Regions from separate parts of the Fictibacillus sp. 23RED33 genome, predicted to be linked through region 1. Evidence: riboswitches for the same ligand, from Rfam matches in the RefSeq annotation. Region 1 holds a riboswitch; each other region holds the start of a gene.
The links. Region 1 has a riboswitch for S-adenosylmethionine ahead of IHV09_RS22370 (YezD family protein). Riboswitches for the same ligand answer to the same signal wherever they lie in the genome.

Region 1 (4,855 bases):
AAATCTGGTGAAATCGGTTCTTCATAAGGTGAATCAATTCCAGTAAAGTCAGGAATTTCACCTTTTCTTGCTTTGCTATATAAACCTTTTGGATCTCTTTTTTCACATTCTTCAATCGGACATGAAACAAAAATTTCTATAAATTCCTCTTCTGAAACGATTCTTTTCGCCATTTCCCGATCTTGTATAAAGGGAGAGATAAAAGCTGTAAGTACGACTGTTCCGTTATCTACAAAAAGCTTTGATACTTCAGAAATGCGTCGAATGTTTTCACTTCGATCTTCATCAGAGAATGAAAGATCGCGGTTTAATCCATTACGAATGTTATCTCCATCCAATACATAGTTTCGAATGTTTCTCTCGTAAAGTTCTTTTGCGAGCGCATTGGCGATAGTTGATTTGCCAGAACCTGAGAGACCTGTAAACCAAAGTACAAAACTTGAATGGTTGTTTTGTTTTCGCCTAGCTTCTTTTGAAATTGAACTATCGTGCCAAATGATATTGTGCGGTTTGCTCATTTGAATCTCCTATTCTATGATTTGCATCATTTCGATTTAGTCCATTTATTAATACCTCTACTACTTCTTTTCGGCTGAACGTACTAGGTGGAAGTTCTCCATTACGAAGAAGCTCTCTTACCTTAGTTCCAGATAAGATGACATGTTCTTCCGTTGGGTGTGGACATGTTTTCGAAGAAGCCATACCTTCGCATTTATTGCAATAAAAGCTATGTTCGAAAAACAACGTTTGGATGCCGATCTCATCTTCTGTAAACTGTGAAAAGATCTCTTGTGCTTCATACGTTCCGTAATAATTTCCTACTCCAGCATGATCGCGACCTACGATAAAGTGTGTGCAGCCGTAATTTTTTCTGACGATCGCATGAAAAATGGCTTCACGAGGACCTGCATATCGCATCGCTGCAGGAAATACAGCAAGAAACACGCGGTCAATAGGATAATAGTTTTTTAGAAGAACATGATAGCTTTCCATTCGAACATCAGCTGGTATATCATCAGACTTTGTTTCACCAACGAGTGGGTTTAAGAAAAGACCGTCTACAATTTCAAGTGCAGCTTTTTGAATATATTCATGAGCACGGTGAACGGGATTTCTCGTTTGAAAACCTACTATGGTGCTCCAACCTAATTCGTTAAATCGTTTTCTCGTTTCACTCGGATCGAGATGATACTCTTGAAACAAATTTTTCTTAATACGTCGAACTAGTGTAATCTCGCCACCTACATAAACAGAATGTCGTTCGAACAGCTTCTTAACTCCTGGATGATTTTGGTCGGATGTCTTATAAACTCGCTCTGCTTCAATTTGTTTAACAGGAGTATAAACATCACCTACTTTAAGAATCCCGTAGGTTACACCATCGTATGTTAAACGAACTTCTTCACCTCTTATAAGTGTTGATGCTGTATCAGAATCTACCGGTAACGTGATGGGCAAGCTCCAAACCGTTCCATCGCTGAGCCTTATATCGTGGACAACGGATTGATAATCTTTTTGGTTTAAAAATCCTGTTAAAGGACTATAAGCTCCAATCGCAATCAATTCAAGATCGCTGAGTGCAGTTGCATCAAGAATAATTTCTTTTTTAAGGTTGTAATGTGGTGTTTCAGGCTTGAACCGAGTGATTAATTGCCCTCCATGTGGTTGAATCGTACTCATAATGCCTCTCTCCTCCTAGTATTTCTCTATTTATTCTCGTGAAGCCCGCATTCTCGTTTTTCTGTACCTGACCATCGACCGGCACGAAGGTCGTCTGCGTTAACAGCTGCCTGTGTACATGGCTCGCAGCCTATACTTGGATACCCATTGTCGTGTAGTTTGTTATACGGCAAGTCATGTTTATGTGCATACCGCCATATATCCTTCCACGTCCAATGAATGAGCGGACAAATCTTGATGCTTTTAAATCGCCCATCCCGATTAACAAATTGCGTGTTCTGGCGGGTAGGTGACTGTTCACGGCGTAGACCTGAAAGCCAGGCTGTTACTCCGTTTAGTTCTTCTTCTAAAGGAATCACTTTTCGAATCGTGCAGCATTGATTAGGATTTAATTTCCAAAGCTCTTCACCGTGCTTACTCGCCTGTTCTTCAAGAGATAAAGCCGGTGTTTTCAATTTGATGCGAAGAGATGGATATCTTTTCTTCGCTTCTTCAATCACTTTATACGTTTCTAGAAAATGCAGATGGGTATCAAGGAAAACAATTTGAGCATCACGCTTTATTTGATGAACAAGATCCACTAAGACGCTTCCTTCAATTCCGAAGCTACACGCATAAACCAGATCATCTTCATACGTTTCATAAGCCCACTTCAAAGCATGCAGCGCGCCTTTTGTGGGGTTTTCACTATCAAAATCACGGGTTTTTTCGTCCCATGTTTCGTACGTTAGCAATCTGCTACCTCCTTTTCGCCATAAAAAAAGCGGCTTTAACGTTTTTAGGGCTTTGCCCATTCGTTAAAACCGCCTCTAGTTTTCTAGTCAGCGAACTATTTAATTCTTACCTTCTCGTTCTTTTCAAGCTGAATCACTTTTCCATCTTGAACGACTAAAGTGATTGATCCAAATTTAATACTGCTCAGCATTTGTTGAAGCTGAGGAAGAAAATCGTTTGCACTATTTTCGTTCGCCACTCCACTGCCTCCCTTTCTAACATTCATATCTTTTCAAAGGCTCTTCTTAAAAAGTTGTTGTTTTTTGTTGATTTATGTTTTGGCTTCATTGAAAAGTTGATTGGAGTGCAAGGTGCGAGACTCCTGGGGGATCAGCGGGACAGGTGAGACACCTAAGGACACAAAGTGTCGAGGTGGCTCACCGCACGCCCCCCGGAAAGCGAGCATCCTGGAACGGATATCAACCACTTTCAAGAGCAACAAAAGCCAAAAAACAAAAAAACCTTCCCATTTCGGAAAGATAGTGGAGGTAAACATATTACCTTATCTTCCAAAATGTAAATACATTCTGCTGGAGTTAGCACCTTACAATCGCAGGTTGCCGGGTTTCATCGGGCCAGTTCCCTTCACCACTCTGGATAAGAGTTTAAATTTTATAAAATCATAACATATCTGAAAATGATATCAAGACCTATTTTTTCATTTTTCTATTTTTACAAAAAATTTAAACAAACAGTTGACTTTTTATGTTTTTGAATCATATAGTATTAACTAAAATTTAATCCGTATCGCTGATCGGAAAACCGAAGGCTCTTAACATCACTTGTTAAGGGCCTTTTTATTTTGAGGAGGAAAAGTATGAAAAAGTTGATTGTATTAGCTCTAATTGGTCTTTTTGCACAGTTAATTGATGGATCACTCGGTATGGCTTATGGAGTTACATCTACATCTTTGCTGTTAGTAGCTGGAATTGCTCCTGCAGCTGCATCTGCGTCCGTACATCTTGCTGAAGTCGTTACCACTGCGGCATCCGGCGCTTCTCATATTAAGTTTGGAAACGTTGATCGCCAAGTCGTTACTCGCTTAATTCTGCCGGGTTCGATCGGCGCATTTGTAGGTGCTTGTTTTTTAAGTAATCTGCCTGGCGATTTAATAAAGCCGTATATCTCAATATTTCTAATTCTCCTCGGTATATATATCTTATATCGTTTTTTGTTTAAACTTGGAGAAAAGAAAGCAACAGCAAATGGTAAACCCTTTACAAAGAAACAACTTATTCCACTTGGATTATTAGCAGGTTTCTTAGATGCTACAGGTGGAGGAGGCTGGGGCCCGGTCACCACTCCAGTCCTAATGGCAAAACAAGACATGAAAACTAGGAAGGTGATCGGTTCTGTAGATACAAGTGAATTTGCTGTAGCAGTATCTGCATCAGTCGGATTCTTCATCGCACTCGGCTGGGAACAAGTTGAATGGCTATGGGTCGGTGCATTGATGCTAGGAGGAGTGATTGCGGCTCCTATTGCTGCATGGCTAGTGCGACTCATTCCCTCTCACATACTCGGAGTACTTGTTGGTGGATTGATTATTATCACCAATACCCGCACCCTTCTTCATACACTAGGGGTTTCACATAACATGTTGTTACCAATCTACTTTGTTCTTGCTGCTTTTTGGGCAGTTGGAGTTATTTATGCAGTTAAAAGTAATCCGGAAAATAAAAATCCGAAATTTTTAAAAAATTCAGTTGACTATTGATAATGACCTATGTATTATAAATCTTAATTCAATATTCAAATCTTCTTATCCAGAGAGGCTGAGGGACTGACCCTATGATGCCCGGCAACCAGCGGAAACGCATGGTGCTAATTTCAGCAGAACAATTAATGTTCTGAAAGATGAGACTTCGATCGGGTGAAATCATCGGGACCTCTTCTTTTGGAAGAGGTCTTTTTTTCTGGGATAAGTTGAAACTGAATGCGATTGGATACAAAAAAATGACGTTGAGGAGAGATTTGAAAATGACTGATCAAAATGCAAAAAGACAGTATGGGTTTGAAACGATTTCTTTACATGAAGGTCAAAAAGTTGATCCGACTACAGGAGCTCGTGCTGTTCCGATCTACCAGACCACTTCCTATCAGTTCAATTCAACAGAGCACGCAGCGAACTTATTTGCCCTCAAAGAGTTCGGAAACATATATACGCGTTTGATGAATCCAACGCAAGATGCGTTTGAACAGACCATCGCAAAACTTGAAGGCGGTGTTGGTGCTCTTGCTCTTGCTTCCGGTCAGGCAGCCATTACAAATGCTATATTCAATATCGCTGGCTCTGGTGATGAAATCGTCGCTTCTACCTCTCTATATGGTGGAACGTATAACCTGTTCTCTGTCACTCTCCCCAAGCTCGGCATCCATACACAATTTGCTGAAATTGATA
Region 2 (4,855 bases), on a different contig from region 1:
ATCTGCACTTTGAACAGCACGTGGAAGCTGTGCGGCTTCTAGTGGTTTAAACACGAGCTTCTTAGGGTTATCCTTAACATCTTTTTCGGAAGCTGTCAGTTCATTGATTCCTTCCTTGATGGTGATCAGTTTAGCATCTTCAAGCATGAGCAACGTACGTGCTAAGTTAACAGGATCATTCGGTATTGCGACCGTACTGCCTTCTTTTATGTCCTTAACGGATTTGAATTTCTCAGAATAGAGACCCATCGGTGCTGTAGGAACGATGATAACTTCTGAAAGCTTTAAGTTCTTTTCTTTTGCGAAATTCTCCATGTACACTTTGTGCTGAAAAAGGTTCGCGTCTAGATCGCCTTTTGATAAAGCCATGTTTGGTTGAATATAGTCGCTGAATTCAATGACTTTTACTTTATATCCTTTTTTCTCAAGTGAGGGCTTGATCGCTTTGTTGACCATGTCGGTGTATGGCCCGGCTGTTGCGCCGAGGGTTACTTCTTTATCTTTTGATGCATCTGATGAAGATGAGCATCCTGCTAAGCCGAAGGCAAGCAGTGCTGTTAGTAGTGTAAGTATGATTTTTTTCATGTTGATCCCCTTCTAAAATTGTTTTTGCATATACTAGATGCATTTGTGCAAGTGGTTCAAGTGGTTGATTTCCGTTCCAGATGCTCCCTTTCCGGGGGGCGTGCGGTGAGCCATCTTATGCATTTTAAGATTTGCTCCTGCGTCTACAAGAATTACTACCGAAGTGAGCTTCCTCGTCGCATGCCTTGCGAGATGTTAATTCATGTAGAAGGCACGCTGATCCCCCAGGAGTCTCGCATCTTGCACTCCAATCAACTTTTCAATGAAGTCTTTTTAAACCTATAACCTAAACCTTAATAGGTAAATTTTTCTCGTCTACCCTTTAGTAAATAAATTTATCGTTTATTCACAGCCTTCGCTGCACCGTCTCCGATGACTTGCATGAGCTGGACGATTACGATTAGTAGGATTACGGTTGTGAGCATGATTGTATTGTCGTAGCGGTAGTAGCCGAAGCGGATGGCGAAGTCTCCGATTCCTCCGCCGCCGACGATACCTGCCATGGCTGAATAGCCAAGTAAGCTGATAGCTGTTACTGTTATCGCTTGAACGATTCCTGGCTTCGCTTCTGGTAGTAGAACTTCACGGATGATCATCCATGGCGTAGCGCCTACTGCAACGGCCGCTTCGATCACACCTTTATCAATCTCTCGTAGTGATGTTTCTACGAGCCGCGCAAAGAATGGGATGGCTGCAACGGATAGAGAAACTGAGGCTGCAGTTGGTCCGATGGTTGTTCCGGTAATGAGCTGTGTTAATGGTAACAACGCGACTAATAAAATGATGAATGGTACAGAGCGGATCAAGTTCACAAGAATACCCGCTATCTGCTTGATCCACACATTTTCAAATAACAATCCTTTGTCGGTAACAAACAGTATAATTCCTAGAGGTAATCCTACAATTAATGAAACACCAAGTGATATAGCGACCATATATAACGTTTCAAAAAATGCTTTATTCAGATCTGGAAGGATATTCAAAATAGAATCAAGCAACTTTTTTCACCACCTCAAGATTTTCTATACGACTCTCAATATATGAGATCGCTCGCTTCACTTCTGCCTCTTCACCGACTAGTTCCATAATGAAGATACCAAGCGGTGTTTCCTGAATATATTCGATTTTTCCGTGAAGGATATTCCCTTTTACGTTAAAGTTTTGGAAAAGCTCAGAAACAACAGCCTCTTCTGCAATGGCTCCTTTGAACTGTATCTTGATTACAGTTCCTTTTCTATTTTTCAGAAGAGGTTCTGGCAGATCCATTTGAATTACAGAGCTGATGAACGTTTTTGTGAGCTCTTTTTCTGGATTAGCAAAAATGTTGTACACATCGCCCGACTCGATGATTTCTCCATCCTGCATGATCGCCATTCGGTGACAGATCTCTTTTACCACTTCCATCTCATGCGTGATCAACACGATCGTAATGCCTAACTTTTTATTGATGGACTTCAGTAAGGAAAGGATCGATTTCGTCGTGTTCGGGTCAAGTGCCGAAGTCGCTTCATCACACAGCAAAACCTTCGGATCATTGGCAAGTGCTCTTGCAATACCTACTCGCTGTTTCTGCCCCCCACTCAGCTGAGAAGGGTACTGATCTTTTTGATTCTCCAATCCCACCATCTTTAAAAGCTCGTTGGTCTTACTGGTGATCTCCTCTTTCGTTTTCCCAGCTGCTTTTAAAGCGAAAGCGATGTTCTCAAAAACGGTCTTCGCACTAATCAAATAAAAGTGCTGAAAGATCATACCGATCTTAAGACGCTCCTCGCGTAACTCCTTTTTCCCGAGCTTCGTAATCGAGATGCCATCGATCTTGATTTCTCCTGATGTTGGTTTTTCCAATAAATTAAGACATCGCAGCAACGAACTCTTCCCAGCACCGCTATATCCTACAATGCCAAAGATCTCACCTTTGTCGATCGTCAGTGACACATTCTTCACTCCGACGATCTCTTTGCCTTTTACTTTATATAATTTCGTAACGTCCTTGATCTCGATCATATGTCATCCCCCTTACAATATAAAAAAGCCCTCTTCATTTCATGGAAGAGGGCGAATAAGTAAACATCGACTTATCTTCCAGAATGAATCATCATTCTGCAGGAAGTAGCACCGTTCCTAATGGAGGTTGCCGGACGTCATAGGGCCTGATCCCTCGGTCTCTCTGAATAAGTATTGCATTATTGAATTAAGTTATAGTTGTCATCATACGCCCTGTCTAAAAGTTCTGTCAATACTAAATTTTATCACTTTAAAGTGTTAGCGCTTACATTAGTTGATATGAATGGTTGAAATATTTTAGGGTTTTCTATCGGTGTTTTTGAATGTGTATGATTCAATTCTTAAAAAGAAAAAACACAACAAAAAACCTCATCCGATAAACTCAGATGAGGTTGAATATGTATATGGAGGAGGTAGAGGGATTCGAACCCCCGCGGGTCGTTAAACCCCTGTCGGTTTTCAAGACCGATCCCTTCAGCCGGACTTGGGTATACCTCCGTGTGACTGACAAGAACTATAATAACATGCTGATAAATATAGTGTCAACGGTTTTCAAAAACTTTTTTTGATTTTTTATTTGTTTCTTTTGGAGGTATGCTTTTACGGTACGTGTTCTTATATTTATTACACGTTCACCGATAAAACAGTGCTGTCCACCTGTGATTCATTGACTTTCACCTATGAATCATGAATTTTCACCGCTAGAACTCTTCCCACCACCTGAAAACTTGTTCGGACCACCGATAAAGCTTTTACACCCATTAATAGATAAAAGCTGACTCTAAAAGTCCCTTTGGATACCTTTTAAGAGTCAGCTTCTTTCACTTTTTACTTAATTACTTCTTTGTTGCCCATATAAGGACGTAGAACTTCTGGAATGACTACAGTGCCATCTTCTTGTTGGTAGTTCTCTAAGATAGCAGCTACTGTTCGACCAATCGCAAGTCCAGATCCGTTTAGCGTGTGAACGAATTCTGGCTTCCCTTTTGCATCGCGACGGAAGCGAATTTGAGCACGGCGCGCTTGGAAATCTTCAAAGTTAGAGCAAGAAGAAATCTCGCGGTACTCTCCGTAGCTTGGAAGGTATACTTCAATATCGTACTTCTTAGCTGCTGTGAATCCTAGGTCAGCTGTACACATGCTGAGTACGCGGTATGGAAGGTTGAGCAGCTGAAGGACTTTTTCAGCGTGTCCTGTAAGCTTCTCGAGCTCTTCATAAGAATCCTCAGGTTTAACGAAGCGAACAAGCTCTACTTTGTTGAACTGATGCTGACGGATCAAACCACGGGTGTCGCGTCCTGCAGATCCCGCTTCAGAACGGAAACAAGCGCTGTACGCCGCATATGTGATCGGAAGTTCGTCAGCTGTTAGAATCTCTTCTCGGTGCATGTTCGTTACAGGAACCTCAGAAGTTGGAATCAAGAAATAGTCTTCTTCACGAATTTTGAACGCGTCTTCTTCAAACTTTGGAAGCTGACCTGTTCCTGTCATGCTCTGACGGTTAACCATGTACGGAGGCAGCACCTCTGTGTAGCCATGCTCATCTTCGTGAAGATCCATCATAAAGTTGATAAGTGCACGCTCTAAACGAGCTCCTAATCCTTTATAAAAAGCGAAACGGCTGCCTGTTACTTTTGCTCCCCGTTCAAAATCAACGATGTTTAGTTCAGTTGCGATATCCCAGTGAGGTTTTGCTTCAAAAGCAAACTCAGGAACATCTCCCCAGTGACGTACAGGTACGTTATCATCTTCTGTGTCACCAACAGGAACACTTTCATGCGGAATGTTAGGTAACGTCAGCATGATGCCGTGAAGATCTTCTTCTACTTGACGAAGCTCTTCATCCATCGTTTTGACCTTGTCACCTACTTCGCGCATCTCTGTGATCAGGTGGTCCGCGTCTTTTTTCTCGCGCTTGAATTCTGCAACTTGCTTAGAAACCTCGTTACGCTTAGATTTCAAAGCTTCTGTTTCACCAATTAACTCACGGCGGCGCTGATCTAATGCCTCGAACTGATCTAATCCAGATAAGTTTTCACCACGTGCAGATAACTTTTCTTTTACTTCTTCAAAATTGGCACGAACAAATTTTAAATCTAACATGTTTATGTCCTCCTTTAGTTTATAAAAAATCACGGTTTTCTTTTGCTTTGCAGCTATTGAGAGTAGTTGACTGCGCTTTTAGGTCGCTCGCTTTCGCGGGGTGTGCGGTGAGCCTCCTAGCGCTATGCGCTTTTAGGAGTCTCGCACCTTACACTCCGTTCAA
Region 3 (4,855 bases), on a different contig from region 1:
GCTGCTTATGTTAGCTTTGATATCAATCCAAGCCTTGAGGTTGGCGTAGATGATAATATGCGAGTGGTTGAAATGGATGCCTTTAATGACGAAGCAAAAAAAATCATTAAGAAATACAATTTTTCTACAGATGATCGTATGCCGTTTGAAGTATTCGCGGATCAACTGATCAAAGCTTATCAGCGAGAAGGCTATATGGAAGAGAATCAGTCCATGCTTATCACTACAGTATCCGATAAATCCAGTGATAAGAAAACGAAGCAGGAATTGGATCATGCATTGGATTCAATTGTTAAAAAAGCTGTCGTTCAATACCCTGTAGCGATTACTGTTTCTGAAACAAACGAAGAAGTTCGCGATAAGGCGAAACAATTAGGCGTATCTTCAGGGAAATATACAGCATTCCAAGAAGCAACGAAGAATGATAAGCATCTTAAAGAAGAAAAGATTAAAGAAGTGAAGTTTCAAGAGCTTAAAGTGAATACTACTTCTTCTAAAAATATTAAATCTGTACCACATCCTCGTAAAATAAAGGCTGCACCTCATGAGGTCAAGGTAAAGCCAGTAATTAATAAAGAAAAAAAATCGGATCACCAAAGCTCAGTTAAACCGACCGAGAAAAACCTTGTGAAGCCTCAAAAGAATACGAATGAAAAACGTAACAGCAAAGAGCTTGGCAATAGGAATGATCAAAATAACAATAGAAATCATATTCAGCAAAAAGAGCAAAGAGTAGAACCTAAAAAGATGAAGGAACCTGTCAGAACACAAAACCATGATAGGAATTACAATCAGAATAAAGAGCATAGAAAAGAAAACAGATATCAGGATAAGAATCATAACAAGCGACAAAAAGAAAATGACCGTAATAAACATGAACAGAGACAGCAATGGAATGGAGACAGGCATTCTAATGATGATCATAAGCGTTCCAAAGGTGAACATCGAAAGCAAGAAAAGAAACATAAACACTAATTATGAGATAACATGTCGTAATAGCAATTACGATTCCTTGCTGCTGTCGAAGGGTTTATAAAGGTATATGAATATTCCTCTAGAATCGGTGAAGTAACAACCAATTCGGGGGGATTTTTTATGTTGGATATCCGTTACTTTGAAAGTCAAATAGCAAAAAGTCCGTATCTTTCTCTTTATAATATCCCGGTAAAGCCTAGCTTTAAATGTAAGGACGAAACGACGCTGAAAATTGAATATAGAGAAGGAGAGCGGAACAGAACAGTCACGTTTACTGGGAATCCGAAATATCTATGTATGTTGCTTGAGGGGAAAATGAAGCTGAGTACTTTATTGAGACAAGAGATGATTGAGTTTCAGGGAACACTCAGACAACGCTTAAAATGGGAAGCGATTTTTTACTTAAGCTCCCATTGGGAAGAGATATCCGCCGGTGTACTCGTTCGAACTGCTAAAAATATTTGACACGAATCGACATGGATGATAATATTCTTCACAGTGATTCAAATATGCATCGCTTTAATTTAATAAAGTAACACTTTTTTACTTATCACGAGAGGTGGAGGGACTGGCCCTATGAAACCCGGCAACCGCTAGATCATTGCATTCTTATGAATGATGAACTAGAAAGGTGCCAATTCCTGCAAGGCTTTAAGTAGTCTTGGGAGATGAGGAGAACGTGCATAGAATATAATATGCCTTTCTGCTCATATTGAAGCAGAGAGGCATTTTTTTGTTTAATGTTTTCGTTTTACATTGAAGCTCTTGGGAGTAGTTGATTTCCGTTACAGGATGCTCGCTTTCCACGGGGCGTGCGGTGAGCCTCTTAGCGCTATGCGCTGTTAAGAGTCTCACCTGTCCCGCTGATCCCGTAGGAGTCTCGCACCTTCCACTACAATCAACTTATCGATGAAGGGAACACTTAAGCAAACCAATGCACCGTTTTCTATATGAGCCAATATTTAGATAAGAAATGAGGTAAGAATCTTGATTAATTTACAGGCAGTCCGTAAAGTCTTTCAAACCAAAGATGGTGAAGTAAAGGCTGTTGATACGGTAGATTTAAACATAAAACAAGGAGAGATTTACGGAATCATCGGATACAGTGGTGCAGGTAAGAGTACACTGATCCGCATCCTTAACATGCTAGAGCGCCCGACTAGCGGTACGGTTACGATTGGCGGCAAGAACATGTCTGAGCTGTCATCAAAAAAGTTAAGAGAAGCACGACAAGAAATTTCAATGATCTTTCAGCACTTTAACTTATTGTGGTCTCGCACGGTAAGAGAAAACATTGCTTTTCCTCTTGAGATTGCTGGTTATCCAAAAGCTAAGATCAAACAGCGTGTTGATGAGCTGATCGACCTAGTTGGATTGGAAGGTCGTGGTGGTTCTTATCCGTCGCAACTAAGTGGAGGGCAGAAGCAACGTGTAGGTATCGCACGCGCGCTTGCGAATGAGCCGAAAGTTCTCTTATGTGACGAAGCAACTTCTGCACTTGACCCTAAAACAACTGACAGCATTCTTGATCTGCTTGTAGAGATCAATCAAAAATTAGATCTGACCATTGTTCTTATCACACATGAAATGCATGTAATCAGAAAGATCTGTCACCGTGTAGCCGTTATGGAACAGGGGAGAGTAGTGGAAGAAGGCGATGTCCTAAATGTCTTCAAAAACCCGACAGAACCAATCACGAAGGATTTTGTGAAACAAGTAACAGAACCTGAAGAAACAGTCGACACGATCAAACAGTTTATTTCTGAGTTTCCGGAAGGCCGAATTGTCCAACTTACTTTTATCGGTGGACGAGCAGGACAGCCATTAATTACGGAACTGATTCGTAAGTATGAGGTAGATGTAAATATTCTACAAGGAAAGATTACGCAAACTCAGAATGGACCTTATGGAACGTTGTTCATTCAGATTAAAGGTACAGAATCTGCACTAGCTCGTGCAATGGAGTTTTTAAACAGTGTGCAGGTTGAAGTAGAGGTGATTCATAATGCTTAGTACATGGTTCCCGAATGTCCAATGGGATGTTCTATTAGAAGCGACAAATGAAACTTTATATATGTCAGCCATCTCTGTAGTGATTACATTTTTCCTAGGACTGGCTCTAGGATTGGCGTTATTTCTAACTTCTCCTGGTAACTTGTGGGGAAATAAGTTTTTAAACAGCGTGATTGCTATAATTGTTAACGTGTTTCGATCGATTCCGTTTATTATCTTAATCATCTTATTGATTCCTTTTACACGTTTAATCGTAGGAACGATGCTTGGAGCTGAAGCTGCACTCCCTGCATTAATCGTAGGAGCTGCGCCATTTTATGCACGTATGGTAGAGATCGCTTTGAGAGAGATTAATAAAGGGGTAATCGAAGCAGCGAAATCAATGGGTGCTACAAACGCTCAGATTATCTTTAAAGTTCTTATTCCCGAAAGTACGCCGGCTCTTGTTTCTGGTATCACTGTAACCGCGATTGCACTCGTAAGTTATACAGCGATGGCTGGAGTTGTTGGTGCTGGTGGTTTAGGAAACTTGGCTTATATGGAAGGTTACCAAAGAGACAACGCGGATGTAACATTAATTTCAACTGCACTTATCTTAGTCATCGTTTTCGTCATCCAATGGATCGGTGACCGCATTACAACAGCATTAGATAAGAGATAACGTTTTAAGACAACAAGGAGGAAGTTCATATGAAAAAAGTATTATCTGTTCTTATATTAACCGTTCTTGTTGCAGCACTTGCTGCTTGCGGGAACAAAACAGAAGGCGGAATCAGCGACGAGAAGATCATTGTAGGTGCTTCAAACGTACCACATGCTGAAATCTTGGAAGAAGCAAAACCTCTTTTGAAAGAAAAAGGTGTAGAACTTGAGATCAAAACGTTCCAAGATTATGTACTGCCAAACAAGTCTTTAGATGAAAAAGAAATCGGTGCGAACTACTTTCAGCACGTTCCTTATCTAGAGTCTCAAATGAAAGATCACGGATACAAATTCGAAAATGCAGGTGGCATCCACCTTGAGCCGATCGGAATCTATTCTAAAAAGTATAAGTCATTAGATGAGCTGCCTGAGGGCGCAACAATTATCATGTCTAACTCAGTAGCAGATCATGGCCGTATGCTTGGGTTACTTGAAAAAGAAGGATTGATCAAAGTTAAAGAAGGTGCTGGAGCAGAAGCACAAATTAAGGATGTTGTAGAAAATCCTAAGAAGCTTAAATTTAAAGCAGATGTTGATGCGGGTATGCTTCCAAAAGCCTACAAGAACGGTGAAGGCGATGCCGTACTAATCAACACAAACTACGCGATCGATGCTGGATTAAACCCTCAAAAGGATGCGATCGCATTAGAAGGATCTGATTCTCCATTCGTAAACATCATCGCGGTTCGTGAAGGAGATAAAGATAAGAAATCTGTTAAAGCTTTAGTAGAAGTTTTACGTTCTAAAGAGATTCAAGATTTCATTAAGAAGAAATATGAAGGTGCAGTAGTGCCAGTAACAGAATAATTTTCTATAAAGAACTGACTTTGAGATTAAAGTCAGTTCTTTTTTTGAGTAAAGATCGATCAACAACACTTTATAGTCCTTCAAACTAACTTTTAGACCCTGCGATTCCATTTATAGGCCCTTGAACTTAATTTATAGTCCTTCAAAGTCATTTATAGGCTTTTCGACAAAAACTTACGAACATTTATTACATAACCAGCTTGCGAATGACCCATACTAAACCTGTTTACTATTTTGACAGGAGTGAATGAAATGAAACAAGAAGAACAGCCGCTACCCGGATCGAATTCAACGCAATATCACCTGATCCGCTATAAAGAAGGCTTAGGGAAATACAATGAGAATATGCCTGAACTTA
Region 4 (4,855 bases), 580 kb from region 1:
AGGGTCGCTTCCAACTCGGTTACAAGCAATAACGTAGCATTGATTCTCTATAGCACGTGCGATAAGCAATGCTCGCCAATGAGATTGTCTTTGAATCGGCCATTCGGCAGGAACGAACAATATTTTTGCCCCTTTTATGAAAGGAGCTCGGATCCATTCAGGAAAACGGATGTCATAACAGATAGCAAGGGTCGAGAGATTACCGTCGATTGTAAACAGATTGCTATTACTGCCGGGGGAGATATATTTTTCCTCTTCCATAAGTGTGATCAGGTGAGCCTTTGAGTAGGTGCCAACATGTTCACCGTTTCGGTTGTAAGTGAGTGACGTGTTGTAAACTGAGTTACTCTCACGATATGCGATAGACCCTCCGACAATATTAGTATCAAGCTCTTTAGATAACTCGCTTAACCATTTCTTTGCTTTCTCACCATCATGATCGCTAATCTCATCTAATCGGGTAAGATCATACCCAGTATCCCACAGTTCTGGTAGTACGATCGTATCAGGATTATGATGTTTAACGGCTTTACGAATTTTATTTTCGATGTGTTTATAATTTTCATCAGGTTTCCCATATTGAATGTCAACTTGTATGCAGGCAATTTTCATGATTGTACCCTCCAGGTTGTAAAAAAAGTCTTTACAGAATTTCCTTAAGCGTATAACATAACTGATTAGAATTTCAAGAACATTCAAATTAGACTGGAAGTGATCGTCGTGAAACGTTTTGAGCAGGCAGAAGTGATGGGGAAACTGCCAGAGCAATTTTTCGCCAAGCTTGTAAAAAAAGTATCTTACTATGTAGAGCAAGGCTTTGATGTTATTAATCTAGGACAAGGGAATCCTGATCAACCAACTCCACAGCATATTGTTGATGCATTAAAAGAAGGAGCCGATAGACCTGATTTTCATAAGTATTCACCGTTTCGCGGACATGGATTTTTGAAGCAGGCAGCTGCCGATTTTTATAAACGAGAATATGGAGTAACACTCGATCCTGAGAAAGAAGTAGCCGTACTCTTTGGCGGGAAAGTAGGTTTAGTAGAGCTATCGCAGTGCTATTTAAATCAAGGAGATGTTGCACTCGTTCCAGACCCGGGATACCCTGATTATTGGTCAGGTGTTGCAATGGCTGGTGCTACTATGGAGACGATGCCCTTAAGAAAAGAAAATGACTTTCTCCCGAAGTATGATGAATTACCTGAGACAGTATTGAACAAAGCAAAGCTTATGTTCTTAAACTATCCGAACAATCCTACAGCAGGGGTTGCAACAAAATCCTTTTTTAAAGAAACAGTAGAACTCGCTAACAAACATGATATTCTCGTGTGCCATGATTTTGCTTATGGAGCAATCGGATTTGATGGACAAAAGCCGGTCAGTTTTCTACAGATAGAAGGAGCAAAGGACGTAGGTATAGAGATTTACACCCTTTCTAAAACGTATAACATGGCAGGATGGCGCGTTGGATTCGCGGTTGGAAACGAAACTGTTATTGAATCTATTAACCTACTTCAAGATCATTTTTACGTAAGCTTGTTCGGAGCTGTCCAGCACGCGGCGGCTGAGGCATTGAACGGACCACAGCGATGTGTGGATGAACTGGTAGATACATATGAACGTCGCCGAAATGCATTCATCGGACGTTTGAACGAAAACGGCTGGAAGGTAGAATCGCCAAAAGGTTCATTTTTCTGCTGGCTGCCTGTACCTGATGGGTATACTTCTGAAACTTTCGCAGACTATTTGCTAGAGAAAGCACACGTCGTAGTCGCGCCAGGCATCGGATTCGGAAGCGAAGGCGATCGGTATGTACGTGCCGGTCTTTTAACGTCTGAAGAACGTCTGATAGAGGCTGCTGATCGGATTGCTAAACTAATAATCGATAACTAGTGTTTACCTCCACTGACATTTGATTGCAGTGCAAGGTGGGAGACTCCTGGGGGACGAGTGTGGCAGGTGAGACCCTTAAGGGCGCAAAGCGGCAAGGGGCTCACCGCACGCCCCCCGGAAAGCGAGCATCTGGAACGGAAATCAAATCACTTTCAATACACTGAAGAAAGAAGATAGGGTTGACAGATCGTTCATACCCTGTCATAATCACAATTAAAATTATATTCTAACAATTTGCACTCTTATTAAGAGCAGGTGGAGGGACTAGCCCGATGAAACCCGGCAACCATTCAGCTAATTATGTATTAGCTGAAAACGGTGCTAATTCTTGCAGTCGAACGTTGACTGAGAGATAAGAGGAAGTGGAACTGTCAATATGTAGACACCCCTTCCTCGTGAAGGGGTTTTTTGTGTTTTTGAAAGGAGAACGACAAACATGAGTAAAATTACAGCGACGTACTTAGTACATGATAAGAAAGAAAACTTACAAAAAAAAGCGGAAGGAATTGCACTAGGACTTACAGTAGGTTCTTGGACAGATCTTCCTCAACTTGAGAAAGAGCAGCTAAAAAAACATAAAGGGATTGTGGAAGAGGTCATTGAACTTCCTGAAGATCCACGTGCTGATCAATTTTTAGGAAGTAAAAGAACTAAGGGCTTGCTTAAGATTTCCTATCCATCAGCAAACTTTTCAAATGATATTCCAGCAATTCTAACGACGGTTTTCGGTAAACTTTCGTTAGATGGTGAGATCAAGCTCATAGATTTAGAGTTTGATAGAGAGCTAGAAAAACAATTTCCTGGTCCTAAGTTTGGAATAACAGGAATTCGAGATATCTTAGGCGTACATAACCGTCCACTAGTTATGAGTATTTTTAAAGGGGTACTCGGAAAAGATCTATCATTCTTCAAGCAGCAATTATATGAGCAGGCTTTAGGTGGGGTAGATCTTGTAAAAGATGATGAAATTCTTTTTGAGAACCCACTCACTCCTTTTGAAGAAAGAGTGAAAATCGCTAAAGAAGTATTAAAGTCTGTTCACGAGCGAACAGGCGAAAAGACGCTCTACGCAGTTAACTTAACAGGCAGAACGAGTGAACTTCGAGATAAAGCGAGGCGCGCAGCAGAATTAGGAGCAAACGCATTACTATTTAACGTTTTATCTTACGGACCAGATGTATTGCAAGAACTGGCCGAAGATAAAGAGATTCAACTACCGATTATGGCTCATCCTGCACTATCCGGAGCTATAGGGTCATCATCACTTTACGGAATTGGTTACTCAGTATTACTAGGCAAATTGCTTCGTTATGCAGGAGCAGATCTTGTGTTGTTCCCATCACCATATGGAAGTGTAGCACTTGATCGTCAAGAAACATTAAGCATTGCGGATGCCTTAACAACAGATAACATCTCATTAAACAAATCGTTTCCAGTCCCTTCAGCTGGTATCCATCCAGGACTAACACCGGTTTTATACAATGACTTTGGTTTGGACAGCGTTATAAATGCAGGTGGAGGCATACATGGTCACCCAGATGGAGCTGCCGGTGGAGCACGTGCTTTCCGTCAGGCGATAGATGCCGTTGTTAAAGAAGAAGACTTTGAAAGTTTTGCTGAAAAACATGCAGAACTTCAAAAAGCATTAGAGCTTTGGGGTGGTGTTCCTGTAAAATGACAACTCAACAACGATCGGTAATCTTTTGTGATTTTGATGGGACTGTTACCGAAAAAGATAACATCGTCGCCATCATGGAAGAATTTTCACCTGAGGGATGGCAGCCGATCGTAAATGAAATCTTGAATGAAACGATCTCGATACGAGAAGGTGTAGGAAAAATGTTTTCCAGAATTCCTTCGAATAAAAAGAAAGAGATTATTGAATTCGTTTTAACACGTTCTAAGATTAGAGATGGCTTTCAGGAATTTATTCAATTTACTCAAAGCGAGAGAATTCCGTTATACATCGTTAGTGGCGGCATTGATTTTTTTGTTCATCCTGTTTTAGAAAACAAGCTGGATTCACAATACGTATTTTGTAATGCCAGTGACTTTACCAGTGACACGATAAAAATCACTTGGCCGAATGCGTGTGATGATCAATGTGACAATGATTGTGGGTGTTGCAAACCGTCTGTTATTAGAAGACTTGAAGAGAAATATCCCCGAGCAGAAAAGATTGTGATCGGTGATTCAATTACTGATCTTCAAGCTTCTAAGATGGCTGATGTTGTTTTCGCAAGAGATTATCTGATTGAAAAATGCGAAGAAAACCAAATACTATATACTTCATTTGAAACGTTCCATGACATCATTCATGTCTTAGAGAAAAGAGGTGTGAAAAGTTGAGTAAACAGCAACGATGGATTGAGCTTGCAGATGTAAAGGATGAGCTTGCTTCACGGAACTGGTTTCCTGGAACAAGTGGTAACGTATCGATTAAAGTAAGTGACTCACCGCTCGCTTTTTACGTTTCTGCAAGCGGAAAAGATAAAACAAAACGTACCTCTGAAGACTTTCTTTTAGTAGATCAGTATGGGGATCCGGTAGAAGAAACGCATTTAAAAGCTTCAGCAGAAACAGGCATTCATTGTGAAGTCTATCGATTAACGGATGCAGGCTGCTGTTTACACGTTCACACCGTAGATAATAACTTAATCTCTGAGTTATATGGTGTTGTAGGGAAGATTACGTTTCAAGGTCAAGAACTGATAAAAGCTTTTGGAATATGGGAAGAAGAAGGAAGTATCACGGTTCCTATCGTTGAAAATTACGGTGACCTTTCGAAGCTGTCAGAAGCGGTAGGTGCTGTTATAAATACGGATACCAAAGCTGTCCTGATCCGCAATCATGGTATTACCGTATGGGGCAGAAATGCTTTTGAAGCGAAGAAACACCTAGAAGCTTTCGAGTTTCTGTTCTCTTACCATATCAAATTACAAACTTTAAACGTTTTAAA

Region 2: it holds a riboswitch for S-adenosylmethionine, as region 1 does, so the genes downstream of both, IHV09_RS21825 (methionine ABC transporter ATP-binding protein) here and IHV09_RS22370 (YezD family protein) in region 1, are expected to answer to the same signal.
Region 3: it holds a riboswitch for S-adenosylmethionine, as region 1 does, so the genes downstream of both, IHV09_RS11070 (methionine ABC transporter ATP-binding protein) here and IHV09_RS22370 (YezD family protein) in region 1, are expected to answer to the same signal.
Region 4: it holds a riboswitch for S-adenosylmethionine, as region 1 does, so the genes downstream of both, IHV09_RS04390 (2,3-diketo-5-methylthiopentyl-1-phosphate enolase) here and IHV09_RS22370 (YezD family protein) in region 1, are expected to answer to the same signal.

Annotation. Positions count from the first base shown of each region.
Region 1 is NZ_JACZDX010000001.1:1,415,227-1,420,081, forward strand. Features, by position in the region: gene cysC (adenylyl-sulfate kinase) at 1-518, opposite strand, end outside; gene sat (sulfate adenylyltransferase) at 484-1,680, opposite strand; gene IHV09_RS07320 (phosphoadenylyl-sulfate reductase) at 1,707-2,414, opposite strand; gene IHV09_RS22370 (YezD family protein) at 2,510-2,653, opposite strand; SAM riboswitch class I at 2,954-3,058, opposite strand; gene IHV09_RS07330 (sulfite exporter TauE/SafE family protein) at 3,272-4,171, shown strand; SAM riboswitch class I at 4,214-4,318, shown strand; gene IHV09_RS07335 (homocysteine synthase) at 4,435-4,855, shown strand, end outside.
Region 2 is NZ_JACZDX010000015.1:6,638-11,492, reverse strand. Features, by position in the region: gene IHV09_RS21835 (MetQ/NlpA family ABC transporter substrate-binding protein) at 1-585, opposite strand, end outside; gene IHV09_RS21830 (methionine ABC transporter permease) at 921-1,520, opposite strand; gene IHV09_RS21825 (methionine ABC transporter ATP-binding protein) at 1,576-2,589, opposite strand; SAM riboswitch class I at 2,658-2,763, opposite strand; tRNA gene IHV09_RS21820 (tRNA-Ser) at 2,995-3,087, opposite strand; gene serS (serine--tRNA ligase) at 3,418-4,692, opposite strand.
Region 3 is NZ_JACZDX010000002.1:556,683-561,537, forward strand. Features, by position in the region: gene IHV09_RS11060 (anti-sigma-I factor RsgI family protein) at 1-975, shown strand, start outside; gene IHV09_RS11065 (hypothetical protein) at 1,096-1,440, shown strand; SAM riboswitch class I at 1,520-1,650, shown strand; gene IHV09_RS11070 (methionine ABC transporter ATP-binding protein) at 1,963-2,988, shown strand; gene IHV09_RS11075 (methionine ABC transporter permease) at 2,981-3,649, shown strand; gene IHV09_RS11080 (MetQ/NlpA family ABC transporter substrate-binding protein) at 3,679-4,497, shown strand; gene IHV09_RS11085 (carboxymuconolactone decarboxylase family protein) at 4,750-4,855, shown strand, end outside.
Region 4 is NZ_JACZDX010000001.1:834,599-839,453, forward strand. Features, by position in the region: gene IHV09_RS04380 (carbon-nitrogen family hydrolase) at 1-699, opposite strand, end outside; gene IHV09_RS04385 (pyridoxal phosphate-dependent aminotransferase) at 721-1,896, shown strand; SAM riboswitch class I at 2,136-2,255, shown strand; gene IHV09_RS04390 (2,3-diketo-5-methylthiopentyl-1-phosphate enolase) at 2,333-3,574, shown strand; gene IHV09_RS04395 (2-hydroxy-3-keto-5-methylthiopentenyl-1-phosphate phosphatase) at 3,571-4,245, shown strand; gene IHV09_RS04400 (methylthioribulose 1-phosphate dehydratase) at 4,242-4,855, shown strand, end outside.